3 regions of the Sphaerotilus montanus genome follow, and region 2 is predicted to be linked to each of the others. Evidence: predicted binding sites of a transcription regulator. Region 2 holds the regulator's gene; each other region holds the start of a gene.
The links. The regulator FliA, encoded in region 2, starts transcription of late flagellar genes. The targets are predictions, from matches to a motif close to CTAAAGTTTNNNNNNNNNNNGCCGNTA.
Positions count from the first base shown of each region.

Region 1: flgM (flagellar biosynthesis anti-sigma factor FlgM) is a predicted target of FliA. The motif match lies at 4,707-4,733, and genes of this name have one in related genera.
Region 3: BDD16_RS11940 (flagellin N-terminal helical domain-containing protein) is a predicted target of FliA. The motif match lies at 3,165-3,191, and genes of this name have one in related genera.

Region 1 covers NZ_JACCFH010000001.1:3,038,272-3,044,508, forward strand. The annotation lists gene BDD16_RS13895 (putative selenate ABC transporter substrate-binding protein) at 1-359, shown strand, start outside; gene BDD16_RS13900 (phosphonate ABC transporter ATP-binding protein) at 367-1,209, shown strand; gene BDD16_RS13905 (PhnE/PtxC family ABC transporter permease) at 1,206-2,045, shown strand; gene phnE (phosphonate ABC transporter, permease protein PhnE) at 2,042-2,851, shown strand; gene dcd (dCTP deaminase) at 2,936-3,505, shown strand; gene BDD16_RS13920 (DUF1801 domain-containing protein) at 3,528-3,905, shown strand; gene BDD16_RS13925 (hypothetical protein) at 3,885-4,277, opposite strand; gene flgM (flagellar biosynthesis anti-sigma factor FlgM) at 4,341-4,655, opposite strand; gene flgA (flagellar basal body P-ring formation chaperone FlgA) at 4,878-5,678, opposite strand; gene flgB (flagellar basal body rod protein FlgB) at 5,864-6,237, shown strand, end outside.
Region 2 covers NZ_JACCFH010000001.1:3,302,293-3,308,529, forward strand. The annotation lists gene flhF (flagellar biosynthesis GTPase FlhF) at 1-731, shown strand, start outside; gene BDD16_RS15115 (flagellar biosynthesis protein) at 758-1,603, shown strand; gene BDD16_RS15120 (RNA polymerase sigma factor FliA) at 1,623-2,336, shown strand; gene BDD16_RS15125 (methyl-accepting chemotaxis protein) at 2,357-3,706, shown strand; gene gltA (citrate synthase) at 3,800-5,110, opposite strand; gene BDD16_RS15135 (FAD assembly factor SdhE) at 5,169-5,435, opposite strand; gene BDD16_RS15140 (succinate dehydrogenase iron-sulfur subunit) at 5,489-6,193, opposite strand; gene sdhA (succinate dehydrogenase flavoprotein subunit) at 6,230-6,237, opposite strand, start outside.
Region 3 covers NZ_JACCFH010000001.1:2,629,094-2,635,330, reverse strand. The annotation lists gene BDD16_RS11950 (O-linked N-acetylglucosamine transferase, SPINDLY family protein) at 1-452, opposite strand, end outside; gene fliD (flagellar filament capping protein FliD) at 651-2,102, opposite strand; gene BDD16_RS11940 (flagellin N-terminal helical domain-containing protein) at 2,238-3,077, opposite strand; gene BDD16_RS11935 (tetratricopeptide repeat protein) at 3,379-4,611, shown strand; gene flhD (flagellar transcriptional regulator FlhD) at 4,806-5,129, shown strand; gene flhC (flagellar transcriptional regulator FlhC) at 5,194-5,730, shown strand; gene BDD16_RS11920 (hypothetical protein) at 6,051-6,237, shown strand, end outside.

The DNA of each region.
Region 1 (6,237 bases), 260 kb from region 2:
GCGTGAGCTTCTCCGGCGCACACGACGCGACCATCGCGGCCGTCGCCAGCGGCAAGGTCGATGCCGGCGCGCTGAACATCTCCGTCTGGGAGAAGTTCGTCGCCGACAAGAAGGTCGATCCGGCCGTGGTCAAGGTGTTCTACACGACCCCCGGCTACTACGACTACAACTGGAGCGTGCACGCCGACATGCCCGCTGCGCTGCGCGAGAAGATCGCTGCGGCCTTCCTGGCGCTGGAGTCGGCGCCTGGTGGCAAGGAGATCCTGGCATTGCAGCGCGCCAGCCGCTTCATCCCGACCAAGGCCGACAACTACAACGGCATCAAGGGCGCTGCCGAGCAGGCCGGACTGCTGAAGTGAGCCGGGCGTGAGTCGGTTGGGGCCAGCGGTGGTCGATCTGGGCGGACTGCAGGTCGCGCCGATGCCGGGGGCTGCGCCGGTGCTGAAAGGCATCGATCTGCAGCTGGCGGCGGGCGAGCAGGTCGCGGTGATCGGTGCGTCAGGTGCCGGCAAGACGACACTGCTGCTGGCGCTGGCCGGGATGCTGCGTCCTTCGGCGGGGCGGCTGGCGCTGTTCGGCCAGGAGCCGTGGACGCTGGGCACGGCTGCCCGGCAGCGGCAGCGGGCGCGGGCGCTGCTCGCGCCGCAGGTGCCGCCGCTGCCGCCGCGTCAGCGGGTGGTGACGGCGGTGCTGGCGGCGCGGCTGCCGCAGATGTCGCTGTGGGCCAGCCTGCGCACGCTGTGGACGCCGCGGCTGGCGGACGCCGAGCGCGTGCAACGGGCGCTGGTGGCGCTCGACCTGCCGGACAAGCTCTGGCTGCGTGTCGACCGGCTCTCCGGCGGCGAGCGGCAGCGGGTCGGGCTGGCGCGGCTGCTGGTGGCGGATGCGAACCTGTGGCTGGTCGACGAGCCGCTGTCGGCGCTCGACCCGGCCCGGGCCGAGCTGGTGATGCGCCGGCTGACCGAGACGGCGCGCGCCGAGGGCCGCACGCTGGTGTGCTCGCTGCACCAGGTGGAGGTGGCGCGGCGCTGTTTTCCGCGCACGGTGGCGCTGCGCGAGGGGCGGGTGGTCTACGACGGACCGTCCGACGGGCTGGACGACGCGCGGCTGCAGGCGCTGTACGGCGGGGCGGTGTTCGCGCCGCAGGCCCCGCCGCTGGTCGAGCTGGCTCCGCTCACTGCGCTGCTGCCGCAGGCGATGTGCCGATGAACGCTGCCGCGGTGGCGAGTGCGGTGGCCGCGCGCGATCCGGCGCTGCAGCGGCGCTGGCTGGGGCTGCTGGCGGCGGCGGTGGTGCTGTGGCCGCTGCTGGTGCTGGCCGAGTTCCAGCCGTGGACGCTGTTCGACGCCCGCAGCCTGCGCGTGACCGGGCGCTTTCTGGCCGAGTTCGTGCCGCCGCGCCACGACGCGGAGTTCCTCGCGCTGCTGGCCCGCGAGACCTGGCGCACGGTGGCGATCGCGACGGCGGGCATGGCGCTGGCCGGCCTGATCGCGCTGCCGCTGGCGCTGGCGATGACCGAGCGGCTGTCCGTCAGCGCCGTCGGCGGGCGCATGGCGCGCGGGCCGGCGTGGCTGCGGCAGGGCGTGCGCGCGTTCACCGTGGTGCTGCGCTCGGTGCCGGAGCTGGTCTGGGCGCTGGTGTTCGTGCGGGTCGTGGGCTTGGGGCCGACGGCGGGCGTGCTGGCCATCGCCATCGCCTACGGGGGGATGCTGGCCAAGGTCTGGGCCGAGATCCTGGAAAGCGCCGATGCCGCTCCCGCGCAGGCGCTGCTGGGCCACGGCGCCGGGCGGCTGCAGACCTGGCTGTACGCGGCGCTGCCGGCCTCCGCCAACGAGCTGGCGAGCTACACGGTCTACCGCTGGGAATGTGCGATCCGCTCGTCGGTGGTACTGGGCTTCGTCGGTGCGGGCGGGCTCGGGCAGCAGCTCGACAACGCGGCCAAGATGTTCGCGGGCGGCGAGGTGAGTGCGATCCTGCTGGTCTTCATGGCGCTGGTGGCGCTGTCGGACCGGGTGAGCGCGTGGATCCGCCGGGGCTTGGCATGAGCCGGGAGTCGCTGCCCTTGCCGCCGCGTCCGCTGCGCAGCCGCGCCTTGCCCGTGCTGGGTCTGGCGCTGCTGGCCCTGGTGGGCGCGAGCTTCTGGAGCCTGTCGCTGCGCTGGTCGGACTTCCTCGGTCCGCAGGCGCTCGGGCAGATGGGGCATTTCCTCGCCAGCTTCTTTCCGCCGGAGACCGGCGCGGCCTTCCTGCGCAAGACCGGCTGGGCGACGCTGGAAACCCTGGCCATGTCGCTGCTCGGCACCGGGCTGGCGGCACTCTTCGGGCTGCTGCTGGCGGTGCCGGCGAGTCTGGCGGGCGGGGTGTCGGCGGCGCTGGTCCATGGGGCGGCACGCGCGGTGCTCAACCTGCTGCGTGCGGTGCCGGAGCTGGTCTGGGCGGCGCTGCTGCTGGTGTCGGCCGGACTGGGGCCGCTCCCGGGCACGCTGGCATTGGCGCTGCACACGACCGGCGTGCTGGGTCGGCTGCTGGCCGAGGCGCTGGAGAACGTGCCGCCCGAGCCGGCGCAGGTGCTGCGCAGCCGCGGCGCGGGCGTGGTGCAGGTGTTCCTGTTCGCCACGCTGCCGCAGGTCTCGGCGCAGTGGCTGGCCTACAGCCTCTACCGCTGGGAGAACAACATCCGCGCCGCGGCCGTGCTCGGCGTGGTCGGCGCAGGGGGGCTGGGCCAGATACTCAGTTTCCACCTCAGCCTGTTCCAGATGCGCGAGGCCTGCACGGTGCTGCTGGCGATGATCGGGCTGGTGGCGCTGGTGGATGCGCTGTCGGCTTGGGTCAGAAGGAACCACTTCGCGTGAATCTCCTCTGATACAGGTCGGCACTGGCACCAGATACCCATAAAATCACGCCCCCGCCCTGCGTACCCCGAAATTGACAACGACATGAGCATCAAGAGCGACAAGTGGATCCGGCGGATGGCCGAGCAGCACGCCATGATCGAGCCGTTCGAGCCCGCTCAGGTGCGTTACGCGCCCGATGGCCGCAAGCTCGTCAGCTACGGAACGTCCAGCTATGGCTACGACATCCGCTGCTCGGACGAATTCAAGATCTTCACCAACGTGCATTCCACGGTGGTCGATCCCAAGAACTTCGACGAGCGCAGCTTCGTGGACTTCAAGGGCGACGTCTGCATCATTCCGCCGAACAGCTTCGCATTGGCGCGCACGGTCGAGTACTTCCGCATCCCGCGTAGCGTGCTGACGGTGTGCCTGGGCAAGTCGACCTATGCCCGCTGCGGGATCATCGTCAACGTGACGCCGTTCGAGCCAGAGTGGGAAGGCTATGTGACGCTGGAGTTCTCGAACACCACGCCGCTGCCGGCCAAGATCTACGCGGGCGAGGGCTGCGCGCAGGTGGTGTTCTTCGAGAGCGACGAGGTCTGCGAGACCAGCTACCGCGACCGCGGCGGCAAGTACCAGGGCCAGACGGGGGTGACCCTGCCCAGGACCTGAGCGCGACAGACCCCGTCCCGACATGCGACATCTCGCGCGACCGGCAGCCATGGTGGCCAGCTTCTTCGATTCGCTGCCACCGGGCCAGGTGGCCACGGCCATGGCGCTGCACAAGGCCGTGCTGGCGGCGGCACCGGACATTGACCAGGCGGTGCGCTGGGGCAGTCTGATGTTCCTGGTCCGGGGCAGTCCCCTGGTGACGCTGCTGCCGCACAAGGGCCAGGCGCACCTGCAGTTCTTCCAGGGTGCGCTGCTGGTCGAGCAATTTCCTCAACTGGAGGGCGCCGGCAAGGGCATGCGCATCCTCAAGTTCCGCTACAGCCAGTCGGTGGATGTGGATCTGGTGCGGCGCATCATCGTCGCGGCACTGCAGGTGCCGTCAGTGCGTGAACAGCGCTGAACTGCGGCTGTCGAGCCGGCCGTAGACCACGGCATCCTCGCGCGGCAGCAGTGCTTCCAGGGCACCGTCCAGCGCCACGGTCGCGCGCAGGAGCGACTCGCGCTGCACGGCCACCTGACCACTGGCCTTCACGAGCCTGGCGCGCAGCGCGGCGGGGATCTGGCCGGACCGGGAGGCACGCGTGAAGCCGTCGAGGGCCCGGGTGAGCGCCTCGCGCAGATCGCCGGAATGGCGCTCGATGCGCGTGCTGTCCCGAAGGCGCAGCGAATCTCCGAGGGCATCCAGATCGCCCTCGACCGCCGAGAGCAGACGCTCCAGATCGGCGGCGTCGGGGCAATGCACGGGGGCAGGGCGCAGATTCAGGGTGTTCATGGGCAGGTGTGTCAGGTCGATGGATCGATGCGACACGCTGCCCGGTCAGGCCGGACAGCGGTCTCAGGGCTTCTGGCCGAGGTGGCCCAGCAGATCCTGTGCGTTGGTGAGCAACTGGTCGGCGATCGCTTCGGCATTGACCTTGTAGGTGCCATTGGAGATGGCTTGCCGGATGCGATCGACTTTTTCGCTGTCAAAGTCGTCCGGGGCGCGTTCGAGCAGGGTCGAGGCGGTTTCAGACACTTCCACCTTGGTGCTGGCGGTGTCTTCGGGCGCCGAAACTTCCGGGGCCTCATGTGGCGTTTCAGCCGCACGGGGGGGGGTGCCGAGGCTGACGGGGGCCGTCGCCGAGGTCTGGGCGATATTGCCGATCTTCATCACGTACTCCTTCGAGCCGAATCAGGCCCGGTTGACGGGCGTTGAGTCTGATATCGGTGGTCGCGCCAGCCACTTTAGCGGGATGGAGTGCAGCTTCGGGAAATCCTCCCCCGTACGAGCGGTTTTCGAGCAGATTTGTGCAGATGCGGGTTGAATTGACGGGTTCCGGTGCGTCTATTTCCACTTTTGATGACCGGGCGGCGTCGCGTCGGACCTTGCGGCTCATGAGCGCACCTCGACGCGGTTTTCTCCGGTCGGCATTCCCGTGATGACCTGACCCGAGCCCACACGGACCCGCACCGACTGGCCTTCCAGGCCCGAGTTGATCGCCTGTCCGTCGGTCGACGCCTCGAAGCCGTCGCCCTTGTAGACCAGTGTCACCTTGTCCCCGGCAGCAAACCACTGGCGCACCCGCAGGTTGTCACCGCGGACAGGCAGGCCCGGCCCGACCGGGTTGATCAGGCGGCGACCGAGCAGCCGTGACGTTTCGGTGTAGACCGGGCTGCTGCTACCGGCCACATCCACTTCGGCGAGCTGCAGGTCGGAGGCCGACAGTGCCGTGCCGGCGGGCAGGGCGGTCGTGCTGACGATCGCCTTGCGCCAGACCTTCACGGTCACCGGCAGGTAGACGTTCCAGGCGACCGGCCCGCTCGTGCAGCGCAGCCCCACGCGGGTGCGTCCCCAGGGCGTGCTGCCGGGTGGCAGGTAGGCGTCGATCTGCTGGCACGGTGCCAGACGCAGCCGCGGATCGAGCTGGCCGGGGAGCACCTCGATGCGGGCGTCCCCCGCATCCGCCATGGCCGAGCGTGTCACCTCGACAACCCGCAGGGACAGCGCGGACGGCAGGGTGCCGTCCGGCACCGTGTCGGCCCATGCGGTCGCGGCGACCATGGCCAGTCCCGCCGTCAAGGCCAGGGCCACCACCAGACGCGATGGTCGTCGGTGTCGATCGGCACCCAGGGGCTCGGGTGCCTGGGCAGAGCCGGGGGCAGAGGATTGGCGGAGCAGAGGCAGGCTGATCATGGTGCTGTCCACTGTAGGAGTCACCTGACCGCCGCTAGCCTGCAAGATGGGCCGCGCTGGTTGCCCTATTCGTGGGAGCGAGCGCAGCACCGCGCATCAAGAATCGGCTCCGAGCCCCCGGTGCGGGTCTGCATCGACACCGGGTCCCCGTGGTCGAACCCGCTGCCGCTGCTGCCGACACTGCCATGCTGAACCGCCTATCCGCTTCACTCGAATTCCAGACCCAGGCGCTGACCTTGCGCTCGGAGCGCCAGCGCCTGATCGCCAGCAACATCGCCAATGCCGATACGCCGGGTTACCAGGCCCGCGAGATCGACTTTGCCAAGACGCTGCAGCAGATGACAGGCTCGGGCGCCACGATCGGTGCACCGGCCCTGCTGGCCGGCACCAACGCGCGTCACCTCGCCACGGGGGGCGCGTCCGCCGCCATGCGCGACAGCCAGATGCTCTACGCCGCACCGAGCCAGACCAACCTGGACGCCAACACGGTGGACATGGACCGCGAGCGGGCCAGCTTCGCCGACAACGCGGTCAAGTACCAGGCCACGCTGCAGTTCAT
Region 2 (6,237 bases):
CCAGCGAGGACGAGGCCGATCTGGAAGACGAGGGCGGCGTCTACGCGCTGATCGGATCGACCGGGGTCGGCAAGACCACCTCCACCGCCAAGCTCGCCACGGCCTTTGCCACCCGCCACGGCCCGTCGCAGCTGGGTCTGATCACGCTGGATGCCTACCGCGTCGGCGCCCACGAGCAGCTGCGTGCCTATGGCCGCATCCTCGGCGTGCCGGTCCACACGGCACACGACCGCGCGGCGATGGAGGACCTGCTCGACCTGCTCTCCGGCAAGAAGATGGTGCTCATCGACACCGCGGGCCTGGCCCAGCGCGATGCCCGCACCCGTGACCTGCTGGACATGCTGACCCACCGCAGCATCAACCGTGTGCTGGTGGTCAACGCCGCACAGCAGGCCGAGACGATCGAGGACGTGATCACCGCCTACAAGGCGAGCCAGGCCAAGGGCATCATCCTGTCGAAGCTCGACGAGGCGGTGAAGCTCGGACCGGCACTGGACGCCATGATCCGCCACCGGCTCAAGGTGCTGGCCGTCTCCACCGGTCAGCGCGTGCCGGAAGACTGGCACCACCTGAACAGCCAGACGCTGGTCCAGCGCGCCCTGCGCGGCAGCGCTTCCCAGGCCTGGCGCATGAGCCCCGGCGACGTGAGCATGACCTTCGCGCGCTCCGGCACGGCGACGGGCACGGTGCTGCGTCGCAGTGGCTACACCTCGCGAGAACTGGGCGCATGAGCCCGGACCGGCCGACGGAGTCGCTGATGGCATTTCCTTCTGATGGACGTCGTGCTCAACCTGGTGACCAGGCCGATGGACTGCGTCGCCTGTTCTCGACCCGGACCGTGCGCTTCATTCCCGTGGTGTCGAATCCGTTCGTCGCGCACGAGGGGGTGCTGATCCGCCAGATCTGTGCTGCGCTGGATCAGCTCGGTCTCTACACGCTGGTGGTCGATGTCTGCGACCCCCGCCCCGGTGTCCGTGACACCCTGCGACAGAAGGCTGATCTGCCCGACCAGGGCCTGGATCTGTCCGACCGCCTCCAGGTGCTGACCGACCGCACCGCGAGTCTGACGGCCCGCGGACTGCCCGCACGCTGGAGCGATGCCAGCGGCTCCACCCAGGCCTTCCTGCAGGCGCTGATCGATGCGGCACCACTGTCCCAGGCGGTGGTCGTGCACGGTTCTGCGAGCGAGCTGGCCCGGATGTTCGGGCGCGGCGAGCTGCAGCTGAGCCGGCCACGGCCCATCGTCATCTGCGACGAGCAGCCCGATTCGATGACACATGCCTATGCCGCCCTGAAAGTGCTGTCCCAGCGCGTGGACTGGCTGTCGCACGACCTGCTGGTGAGTGCGGCGACTGGCTCGGCCGGCATCCGGCTGGTCAAGGACCGGCTGGCCCAGTGTGCGGCGCTGTTCTTCGGCGGGGTCCGCCACGATTCGGTCGACATCGATCCGCGTACCGTGGCACTGCCGGCGATGGCCCCGGCCTCGCTCATGGCCTTCATGGAGGCCTCCATGGGCGCAGCGGCGGCGTTTGTCCTGCCCGAGATGGGGCGCCGTGGACCGGCGCTGGTGACGTCGTCACCCCTTTTGCAGCCGATGGTCTGAACCGATCCGGAGCCACCTGATGTACACCTCCAAGGGCCAACTCGAAGCCAACAAGATGCTGGAACAATACAGCTCGCTGGTTCGGCGTCTGGCGCACCAGATGATTGCCCGGCTGCCGGCCAATGTCGAACTGGACGATCTGATCCAGGTCGGCATGATCGGCTTGACCGATGCCCTCACGCGCTTCGACGTGAAGCAGGGGGTCCAGTTCGAGACCTTCGCGACACAGCGCATCCGCGGGGCCATGCTGGACGAGTTGCGAGGCGGCGACTGGATGAGCCGCAGCAACCGCAAGCACCAGCGCGACATCGAGGCGGCCGTGCACCGGCTGGAACAGCGCCTGGGCCGCGCGCCGCACGAGAGCGAAATCGCGGTCGAGATGGGCCTGTCGCTCACGGATTACCAGGACCTGCTGAACCGCGTGCGCGGCACGCAGCTGGTCTACCTTGAGGACATGAGCGGCGACGAAGGCGAGAGCGACTACCTCGATCGCCATGTTGTCGACAGCGATGCCGATCCGCTGGCCCGGCTCAACGACCGGCGCATGCGCGAGGCCCTGGTGGAGGCGATCAAGCACCTGCCGGAGCGTGAGCAGTACGTGATGAGCATGTACTACGAAGAGGACATGAATCTCAAGGAAATCGCGGCCGTCCTGGGGGTCACCGAGTCCCGTGTCTGCCAGCTGCACAGCCAGTCCATCGCCCGCCTGCGTGCCAAGCTGCGCACCTGGTAATTCGTGTCAAGGAACCCGCCATGCTGAACCTGCTCCGATCTCGAGGGCCTGCCGCAGTGACACCGGTGGTCGATGCCGGCCCTGCGGCGACCAGCCCGTCCGATGTCGTTCAGCGGCTGTCACGGCAGGTCTCGCACATCGGCCGCGATGCCGCGGAGACCCGCGGCGTGATCGAGGACACGCAGAAGATTGTCACGGCCCAGCTGGAGGCGATGACCCACCTGAACGTCGATCTGGCCCGGGTCCAGCAGACCCAGCAAGCCATCGGCGAAGCCACGCAGGAGAGCCGCGATGCGGTGGTCCGTGCCCGGCAGCAGGTCGAGCAGGTCGCCCGCGAAGTCACGGGCATCGTCGAGGTGCTGCACCAGGTGGCCAGCGCTGCTGGCGACATCGGCCAGATCGCGCTGCAGACCCGGCTGGTCGCCTTCAACGCCTCGGTCGAGGCCAAGCGGGCCGGGGAAGCGGGCCGTGGTTTCGGCGTGGTGGCCGATGCCGTGAAGGATCTGGCGGGACGTGTCGAGTCGTCTTCCCGCACCATCATGAGCACGCTGGACGATCTTGATCGCCGCATCGAGGCGTTTTCTCGCGACATCCGCATCGATCCCCAGGCCGACCGGCAAGGCCAGATCCACCGGGCCTTCGCCGATGTGGAGACCGCGGTGCACCGCATCGACGGTGCGGCAGAAGCCAGCCGTTCGATCGCCCAGGAGGTGATCGACAGGACCGAGACGCTGGGCAAGGAGATCCAGGGCGCGATCGGCGGGCTCGACACGGCCATGCATTGCAGCGACCGTTTCCTCTCGGTCTCGGAGCGCCTCATCGACGAGCTGGCCGGCTGCGGGGTCGAGACCGAGGACACGCCGCTGATCCGCTCGGCCCAGGCTGCTGCGCAGCGCATCACGGGCATGCTGGACAAGGCGCTGGCGGCCGGGCAGATCGATCTGCCGGCGTTGTTCGACGAGCAGTACCAGCCGATCGCGCAGACGGCTCCCCCCCAGTTCCTGACCCGGTTCGTGCCGCTGGCCGATCGGCTGTTCCCCGAGGTGCAGGAGCAGGTGCTGTCTGCGGGCGACAAGGTCGCCTACTGCATCGCGGTGGACCGCAACGGATATGTGGCCACCCACAACCGCATCTACTGTCAGCCGCAACGCCCCGGTGACGTGGTCTGGAACACCGCCAACAGCCGCTTCCGGCGCATCTTCAACGACCGCACCGGACTGGCCTCGGCCCGCAACCGCCGACCGTTCCTCGTGCAGACCTACCGCCGTGACATGGGCGGCGGCAACTTCGTGCTGCTCAAGGAAGTGGCGGCACCGATCGTGATCCAGGGCCGCCACTGGGGAGCCCTGCGCATCGGCTACCGTTTCTGATCCACCGCTGCGGGCAGACCGTGAAAACGGAAGAGGCCCCTGTCCGGGGCCTCATGTGCTGCAGGGAAGGCACCCGGAGGTGCCTGATCCGGATCAGCGTGCCGACAGCGGCGGCACGTCGCGGGGTGCGGCGCCGACGAACAGCTGGCGCGGACGGCCGATCTTGTACTCGGGGTCGGCGATCATTTCGTTGAGCTGCGCGATCCAGCCGACCGTGCGGGCCAGCGCGAAGATCGCGGTGAACAGCGGCACCGGGATGCCGATGGCGCGCTGCACGATGCCGGAGTAGAAATCGACGTTCGGGTAGAGCTTGCGGGCGACGAAGTAGTCGTCTTCCAGCGCGATCTTCTCGAGTTCCATCGCCAGCTTGAACAGCGGGTCGTTCTGCAGACCGAGCTCGCCCAGCACTTCGTGGCAGGTCTCGCGCATCAGCTTGGCACGCGGATCGTAGTTCTTGTAGACGCGGTGACCGAAGCCCATCAGCTTGACGCCGGAGTTCTTGTCCTTCACCTGGTTCATGAACTCGCCGACCTTGGCCACGCCACCCATCTTCTGGATGTCGCCCAGCATGTTCAGGCAGGCTTCGTTGGCGCCGCCGTGCGACGGGCCCCACAGACAGGCCACGCCCGCGGCGATGGCGGCGAACGGGTTGGTGCCCGACGAGCCGCACAGGCGCACGGTGGAGGTCGAGGCGTTCTGCTCGTGGTCGGCGTGCAGGATGAAGATGCGGTCGAGCGCGCGCTCGATCACCGGGTTCACCTTGTACGTCTCGCACGGCGTGGCGAACATCATCCGCATGAAGTTGCCTGCATAGGACAGGTCGTTCTGCGGGTACATGTAGGGCTGGCCCACCGTGTACTTGTAGGCCATCGCGACCAGCGTCGGCATCTTGGCGATCAGGCGGATCGCGGCGATGTCACGGTGCTGCGGATTGTTGATGTCCGTGCTGTCGTGGTAGAAGGCCGACAGCGCGCCGACCAGACCGGTCAGGATGGCCATCGGGTGCGCGTCACGACGGAAGCCGCGCAGGAAGAACTGCATCTGCTCGTTGACCATCGTGTGGTTGGTCACGCGGCCGTGGAAGTCCGTGCGCTGGTCCGCGTTCGGCAGATCCCCGTACAGCAGCAGGTGGCAGGTGTCGAGGAAGTCGCAGTTGACGGCGAGCTGCTCGATCGGGTAGCCGCGGTACAGCAACTCGCCCTTGTCACCGTCGATGTAGGTGATGGTCGAGTTGCACGACGCCGTCGACAGGAAGCCCGGGTCGTAGGTGAACTTGCCGGTCTGCGCGTAGAGCTTGCGGATGTCGATGACGTCCGGGCCGATCGTTCCCTTGTAGAGCGGCAGGTCCATCGAGGCACTGCCATCGGAGAACGATAGGGTGGCCTTCACGTCGGAGGGGGTCATCATGGCTGTTTCCTCGGTAGGTCAGTAGTGTCTGTATCGGTTCGATCCTGCCCGGATCTCAAGGACGTTGCCGAAGCATGTCCAGCACGGTCCTGACGTCTGGCTGATCCAGATCGCCTTCAGGCTCGCGCCGGCACAACAGCAGGTCCAGCAGGTCGTTATCGGCAAGATCCATCAAAACTTCCAGGCCCCGGGCCTGTCGGACAGTCAGGCTGGATTCATGGCGGGCGAAGAACCGTTCGATGAACAGATCGTTTTCCAGCAGGCCGCGCCGGCAGCGCCAGTGCAGCTTGCTGAGGGCTCGCTCATCAAGCAAAGTGTCCATTGCGCAACTTTCAGTGGTCTGACCAGGGTGCACCGGGATGGCGCACCAGGGAGTCAGACGGCCCGGCGGATCATCAATTCCTTGATCTTGCCGATGGCCTTGGTCGGATTCAGGCCCTTCGGACAGACATCCACACAGTTCATGATCGTGTGGCAGCGGAACAGACGGTACGGGTCTTCCAAGTTGTCCAGGCGGGCGCTGGTGTCCTGGTCGCGGCTGTCGGCGATGAAACGGTAGGCCTGCAGCAGACCGGCCGGGCCGACGAACTTGTCCGGGTTCCACCAGAAGCTCGGGCAGCTGGTCGAGCAGCTCGCGCACAGGATGCACTCGTACAGACCGTTCAGCTCGTCGCGCTCTTCGGGCGACTGCAGACGCTCCTTGTCCGGCGGCGGATCGTCGTTGACCAGATAGGGCTTGATCGAGTTGTACTGCTTGAAGAACTGGGTCATGTCCACGATCAGGTCGCGGATGACCGGCAGTCCCGGCAGCGGCTTCAGGACGACGACGCCCGGCAGGTCACGCATGTTGGTGAGACAAGCCAGACCGTTCTTGCCGTTGATGTTCATCGCGTCCGAGCCGCACACGCCTTCGCGGCACGAACGGCGGAAGCTCAGCGAAGGATCGACCGCCTTGAGCTTGTTCAGGGCGTCCAGCAGCATGCGCTCGTTGCCGTCGAGTTCGACGTCGATCGACTGCATGTAGGGCTTGGCATCCTTGTCGGGGTCGTAGCGGTAGATCTGGAATGTGCGCTTGGCCATGGTGTGTTCTCTTGTCTGCTGACTTCGCTGGGCGTCTTAGAAGG
Region 3 (6,237 bases), 670 kb from region 2:
GCAGCCTCCACATGCCCGCCGAACTTCATAAGCCCATGCCCCAGGCCCTGCAACGCTTGGTGTTTCAGCGTCGGATTGTTGGTCGCCTTGGCCAGCGCAGCAGAACACTCCCGGACCGTACTGTCGAAATCCAGCAAGGCCAGATGGGCCTTCGCCTTGGCAATGTGCCAGTATCCGCTGCGCTCGGTCCGAGGACTCAGATCCTGGAGCGCCGTTAGCGCTTCAGCGTGACGGTGCGACTCCAGCAGGCAGTCAGCCAGCAATTGGCAAACCTCGGCATCGGCTTGGTTCAATCGGAAGGCCCGGTGTAGATGCTGGATGGTGGGACCGTTCTGTCCGAGACGGTGGTCACATTGCGCCAGCAGTAACCAGCAAAGCTGATTTCCTGGATCCGCCTGCACAGCCCGGGAGAATTGGGCTTGGGCAGCACTCACCTGCCCCTTGCGCAACATTTCTCGGCCTCGAACCTCAGCCCGCCTGGCAAGGCCTCGGTCGGACTTCGTGGTGACAGAGCGGGTAGCAGTGGGGGATTCAGCGACAGCAGTCATGATCGGAACACGGCCTCGAAGGGAGAGAATGGGTGGGCCAAGTTTAGGTCACTGCCCTTGCCCACATCTCCGGATAAAGTCCCCCGCACCCCGACTGTTTGCTCATCCGTACAGCTGCTTGATCATCAGGCTCACCGAATTGCTGAGGCCATTGATGCTGGACATCCGCTGATCCAGAGAGTCATATTGCTTTTTCAGCCGCGCTTCGACCGACTGGTATCTGAGATCCAGCACGCCCTGCCGATCTGTAACCTGCTTGAGCTGACTCTTGAGCCCTGTAGTCCGGGTTTCCAGTGGGCCTTCTGTGCCCTGCGCTGCATCAGCGAATACCCGAAATCTTTTCATGAACCCTGTCACAGCCGTCGAATCGTTGGTGTTGCCACCGTTGAGCAATGCCTTGACCTGATCAGGATTGGTCAGCGCACTTTCAAGCTTGGAAGACTTCAATTCCAGGCGACCGGTTGCATTGATCGACAGACCGATGTCAGAAAGCCGTTTCAGCGAACCACTGTCAGTACCCGAAAACTCCTGGTAAAGAAGCGATTGCATCTTGTTGAGCAACCCCACAGCGGTACGGTCGGACTGGAGCTTGCCTGCGGTCTTGGTCTCTGGGTCATACTTGGTTTCGGTCTTGATCTGATCGACCAAGCCGTTATAGGCCGTCATGAAATCACTGATTTTTGTCTTGATATCCGAAAAATCAGCCACCACGGACATGTCCACCGCACTCGTCGTCTTGTTGAGCTTGATCGACACGCCCTCGATCACTCCGTCAAGTGTGTTCGAGGTCGAGGTGATCGAGATGCCGTCGATTACAGCCCGCGCATTGCGTGCATTCTGACTCAACATCATCGGAGACGAGGGCGCCATCGCGTTGTATGCCAGCGCGGACAGGCCAGTCGCAGCATTGCCATCGTCGCTTGTTTCAGTAACAGAGATCCGAAATGCGTTTTCCTCGCCAGTGGCGGTGGAACGTAGCGTCAACCGGGCGCCGGAGGCATCGTTGACGATGCCGGCCGTCACACCCGCGCCAGCCGCGTTGATCTTGTCCCGAATCGAACCCAGTGAGGTTTCACCCGACCCAATCGAAATCGAGACGCTAGAAGTGCCCGACTTGGCTGTAAAGGCGGTCGAGGGAGAACTGCCAGTCCAGGATCCGATATCGATCGTCACAGTACCCTCAGACAGCAGCGCCGCGTTGGAGGAAAACGCGGTGCTGCTAACCGTCTGCGCGGCCGCCAAGGCATCGATTTGGAGTGTATGGGAGCCCGCCACCCCGCTCTGACCGCTGACTGAAGTCACGGTGGCTACCGAGGCATCGGACAAGGTCGTGGCGGTACGCCCCCACAACTCTGTCGAGTTGATCGCTGCCGACTTGTCCCTCAATGTGCCAATGGCGTTCTGGATCTTGCCGAAGGACGAAATCTTGGCATTGATGGAAGACTGCTGCGTATTGAGCGCGATCAGTGGCTGCTTCTCGATGGTCATCAGCTGGCTGATGATCGACGTGACATCCAGGCCGCTGCCCAGACCGGAAGAAGTGATGGAAGCCATTGCGGGGTACTCCTCAAGCACCGATGCGCAGAGCCGGACGGACCGGTCTGCGCACAGGGTTCATCGACATGACAGGAAGAAACTGCACCCGCAGAGCGCGACTTGCCTCTCTCGGCGCAGCCTCTTGCTCACCGATCAACGCAGCAGCGACATCACCTGCTGTGGCGCCTGATTGGCCTGCGCCAGCATCGCGTTGCCGGCCTGCTGCAGCACCTGCGCACGCGACATGTTCGAGGTTTCCACCGCAAAGTCAGCGTCCATGATCCGGCCCTTGGCAGCCTGCAGATTCTCGGATGTCGTACCCAGATTGGCCACGACGCTCTCGAATCGATTCTGCACCGAACCGAGGCTCGAGCGGGCCGTCGTGACTTCATCGATCGCGGTGTCCAGGTTCGACATCGTGGCCAGCGCCAAGGCAGCCGTACAGATCGACGCGTTGGCACCCGTGATGGACGCAGCCATGCCCGTGCCAGCCCCGATGTTCGACAACGTCACCGTGATGCTGTCCGTGGAAGTGTTGTCTGCACCCACCTGGAAGGCCATGGCACCGGCCGAGGCGTTCAGCAGGTTCTTGCCGTTGAACTTGGTGCCCCCGATCACACGAGTCACTTCGGAAGACAGAGCCTGGTATTCCTGGTCCAGATTGGCACGGTCAGTCGTGCTGTTGGTCGAGTTGGACGACTGCACTGCAAGTTCACGCATGCGCTGCAGCGAATCACCAATCTTGCCCAGCGCGCCTTCAGCCGTCTGCGCCATGGAGATCGCATCATTGGCGTTGCGGGAGGCGACGGCCATGCCGCGGACTTGCGATGTCATGCGCGTGGCAATCGCCAGGCCGGCGGAGTCGTCCTTGGCCGAGTTGATGCGCAGACCGGTCGACAGGCGCTGCATCGAGGTGCTGAGCGAACCGTTGGTCGAACTCAGGGCACGCTGAGCGGTCAGCGAAGACATGTTGGTGTTGATGGTCGAGGCCATTGCGAACTCCATTCGAAATCTGTTGAGCGGGCACCGCGTCGGGTGCCGTTTCGACCCTGCAACTTGTCGTCCGGGCCGTGAGATGGTTTTCGTACTTGACCGAGGGAACTTGAGTGAGGGGGAGCAAAAAAATTGCCCTGTCGAACCCTGCCATTTCTGCGCTTTTGAGCGCTACGAGGTGCGCACAGCGCCTCAAAGAGCCACTTTGTCAACAAGAGGACCAGTCGGTACCGAGCCCAAACCGTAAAAACATCCCCTGAAGTGATAAAACACAGGGAGGTGGACAACGGAGACCCCATTCATGCTCAACATCGTCGTGGCCCGTCGGGGAGAAGAGGTGCGGTGGATCGACGAACTGCCCGATCACTGCACCGTGACGGTCTGCACCGACGACGCCTCCATCGGCGTGCCACTGGATGTCACGCGGCACATCCAGCTGGTCCGTCTGCCCGGGCAGCACAGCACCGGCGAGCTGTACCTGAGCCACCTGCGCCGTGCAGCGGCTGGCCCGGCAGAGTCCACGACCGTGTTCTGCCCGGGCGACCCGCTGGCCGTGTGTCCGGACTTCTTCGCCTTGCTCGACACCTCGGCGCTGTGGGGCGAGGTCCAACCCTTGTCCCAGACCTCCGCCAACGGAGAGCCCGCGCAGGATGCGCGGGACTGGCTGGCGGATCTGCCGGTCGCTCCCGTCCGTTTCGACCTGCGCAGCTGGACTCCGCTGGGCGGCTTCGACAAGACCATGCACCGGGCACAGCAACGCTACCGCCAGACACACCAGCTGGACGACCACGGCCACCCGGCCACCCACTTCTTCGAAGCCTGCGGTCTGGATGCCTTCGCGCGGACCGTGGGCGGACACGATCTGGGCGTGCGCGACAGCGGGTTGCTGTTCGCGGTGCGGCAGTCGCGCATCAACGACTGGCTGGCGACCTGCGGCCCTGCCCTGCCGCAGGTGAGCGACTGGTTGCGCCAGGATCCGGCACACCCCCGCATCTGGGACCAGTTCTGGCTGCACCTGTTCGGCCTGCCCTTCGTGCGCCTGGACGCACTGCCGCGTCCGGACCTCGCGCTGGACGTCGGAAGCGACGACGACGCGCTACTGGAGGACTTTTCCCTCAGCCGCGCACTGGCCACCATCGATGACACGCTGGCACGCCTGGCCCCCCCGCCGCTGACCAGGCGCGACCACCGGCCATCGGCGCTGCAGGTGGCGCGGGCGGTCGCGGCCGCACAGGCTCGGCGCGCACCGGTGGAGTCCACCGAATCCCGCCAGGCGCTGGCAGACCTGTCGGAGCGGGCGGCCCAGGCGTTTCGCGTGGGCGACCTGCAATACGCGGTCTCCTGCGCACAACTGGCACTGAAACAGGACGCAAATCACACGTCCAGCCGATTCACGCTGGCCATGGCGCTGTCAGCACAAGGCGAGCGCGAGGCGGCACTGGAGCAGTTCGAGCAGTTGCTGAACGCTGGCGCCCCCGCATCCCGGCACCCGCCTGTGTCAGACCGCACATCCGCGCCCGTCCGACCCCAGTGATTCGTGCCAACGTGCCATCCGAGGATGACACGCTGTAGGAATTTGCCTGACACGCTACAAGAGTTTCGGGGACTCAAGGCACGGAAGAGGGCTGATGTTCCCGCCCAGTTCATGTCATCAGAATCGACTCCATCGACAACGCCTCGCCGGCCTCACCAGGCAGCGAAGCCCACCCAGACCGACAGGAGCCCGACATGAACACCGAACAGATCCTCTCCGAAATCCGCGAAGCCAATCTGTCCTACCTGATGCTCGCTCAGAGCCTGATCCGCGCCGACCGCGAGCAAGCGCTGTTCCGCCTGGGCGTGTCGGAAGAAACCGCCGCCATCCTGGAAATGCTGTCGCCGGCCCAGATGCTCAAGATCGCTGCCGGCAACACGCTGCTGTGCCGCATGCGCGTCGACGACGATCTGGTGTGGAGCCTGCTGACCAACCACGGCAAGAGCGCCGCCAATGACGGCGTGTCCCGCCTGCACGCCAGCATCCTGATGGCCGGCCGCCACCAGGAAGCTGCCTGAGTCGCGCCGGGCATCCGACGCGAACGCAGATCCAGAACACGACGACACACCGGGGAAGACCACCATGAAATGCAAGAGCATCCTGACCGAAGCCCGTCAGATCGAACGCGCCGTCACGCTGATCAAGCTGGGCGCCCGCCTTCAGGTGCTGGAGTCGGAGACCGATCTGTCCTACGAGCGCCTGCTGCGCCTGTACAAGGAAGTCGCCGGCAAGTCGCCGAGCAAGGGCCAGCTGCCCTTCTCCACCGACTGGTTCATGACGTGGCAGCCCAACATCCACGCGTCGCTGTTCCTCAACACCCATGAATACCTGAACAAGGTGGCCGAACTCGAAGAGATCGACACCGTGATCAAGGCCTACCAGCTCTATCTGGAGCAGACCCAGGCCCAGAACCTGGAGCCGCTGCTCTCCGTCACCCGCGCCTGGCGCCTGGTGAAGTTCGTCGACAACGGCATGCTGACGATGACGAAATGCTCCAAGTGCGGCGGTCATTTCGTCACCCATCCGCACGAGATCGCCAAGCACTTCATCTGCGGCCTGTGCAACCCGCCAGCACGTGCCGGCAAGGGCAAGGCCAGCGGATCGCTGCAGTTGCACTGACCCATCAGAGACCAGTTCATTAAAATATCGCGACACCTCTCCCGGTGTTTTTGCGGACCTTGTGCATCATGCCAAGGTCCATTTTTTTTTCCGCTAAGCTCCATTTCATGGAGAAATGCAGCCTTTAAAAAGGCCGCCATCTGAAAAAATAGACAGGCCAAAAGCGCTAATTCATGCAATGCAATCGCACCTCTTTGCCTAGACTTTCAATAATGCAAGCCGCTCGACACGAACCATTGCCAAGCAAAGTATAGCGAACATGGCGTTGCAGAAGCTTCACACAACCATACCCTGCCAGCCAGCGTATTAGAGGAACACCCATGATCCAGATGTACCCCAAGGCGATCGTTCTGACCAATCAACATCCGTTCGGTGGCACCGAAATGATGGCCCAAAGCATCAGAAGCGCGCTAGATGCCAACGGATACGATACCCGAATCATTAATATCAATGATCGTAACGATCTGGAATCTCTCCCGGTGTTGGTGAGTGACCCGCATTTGGCGC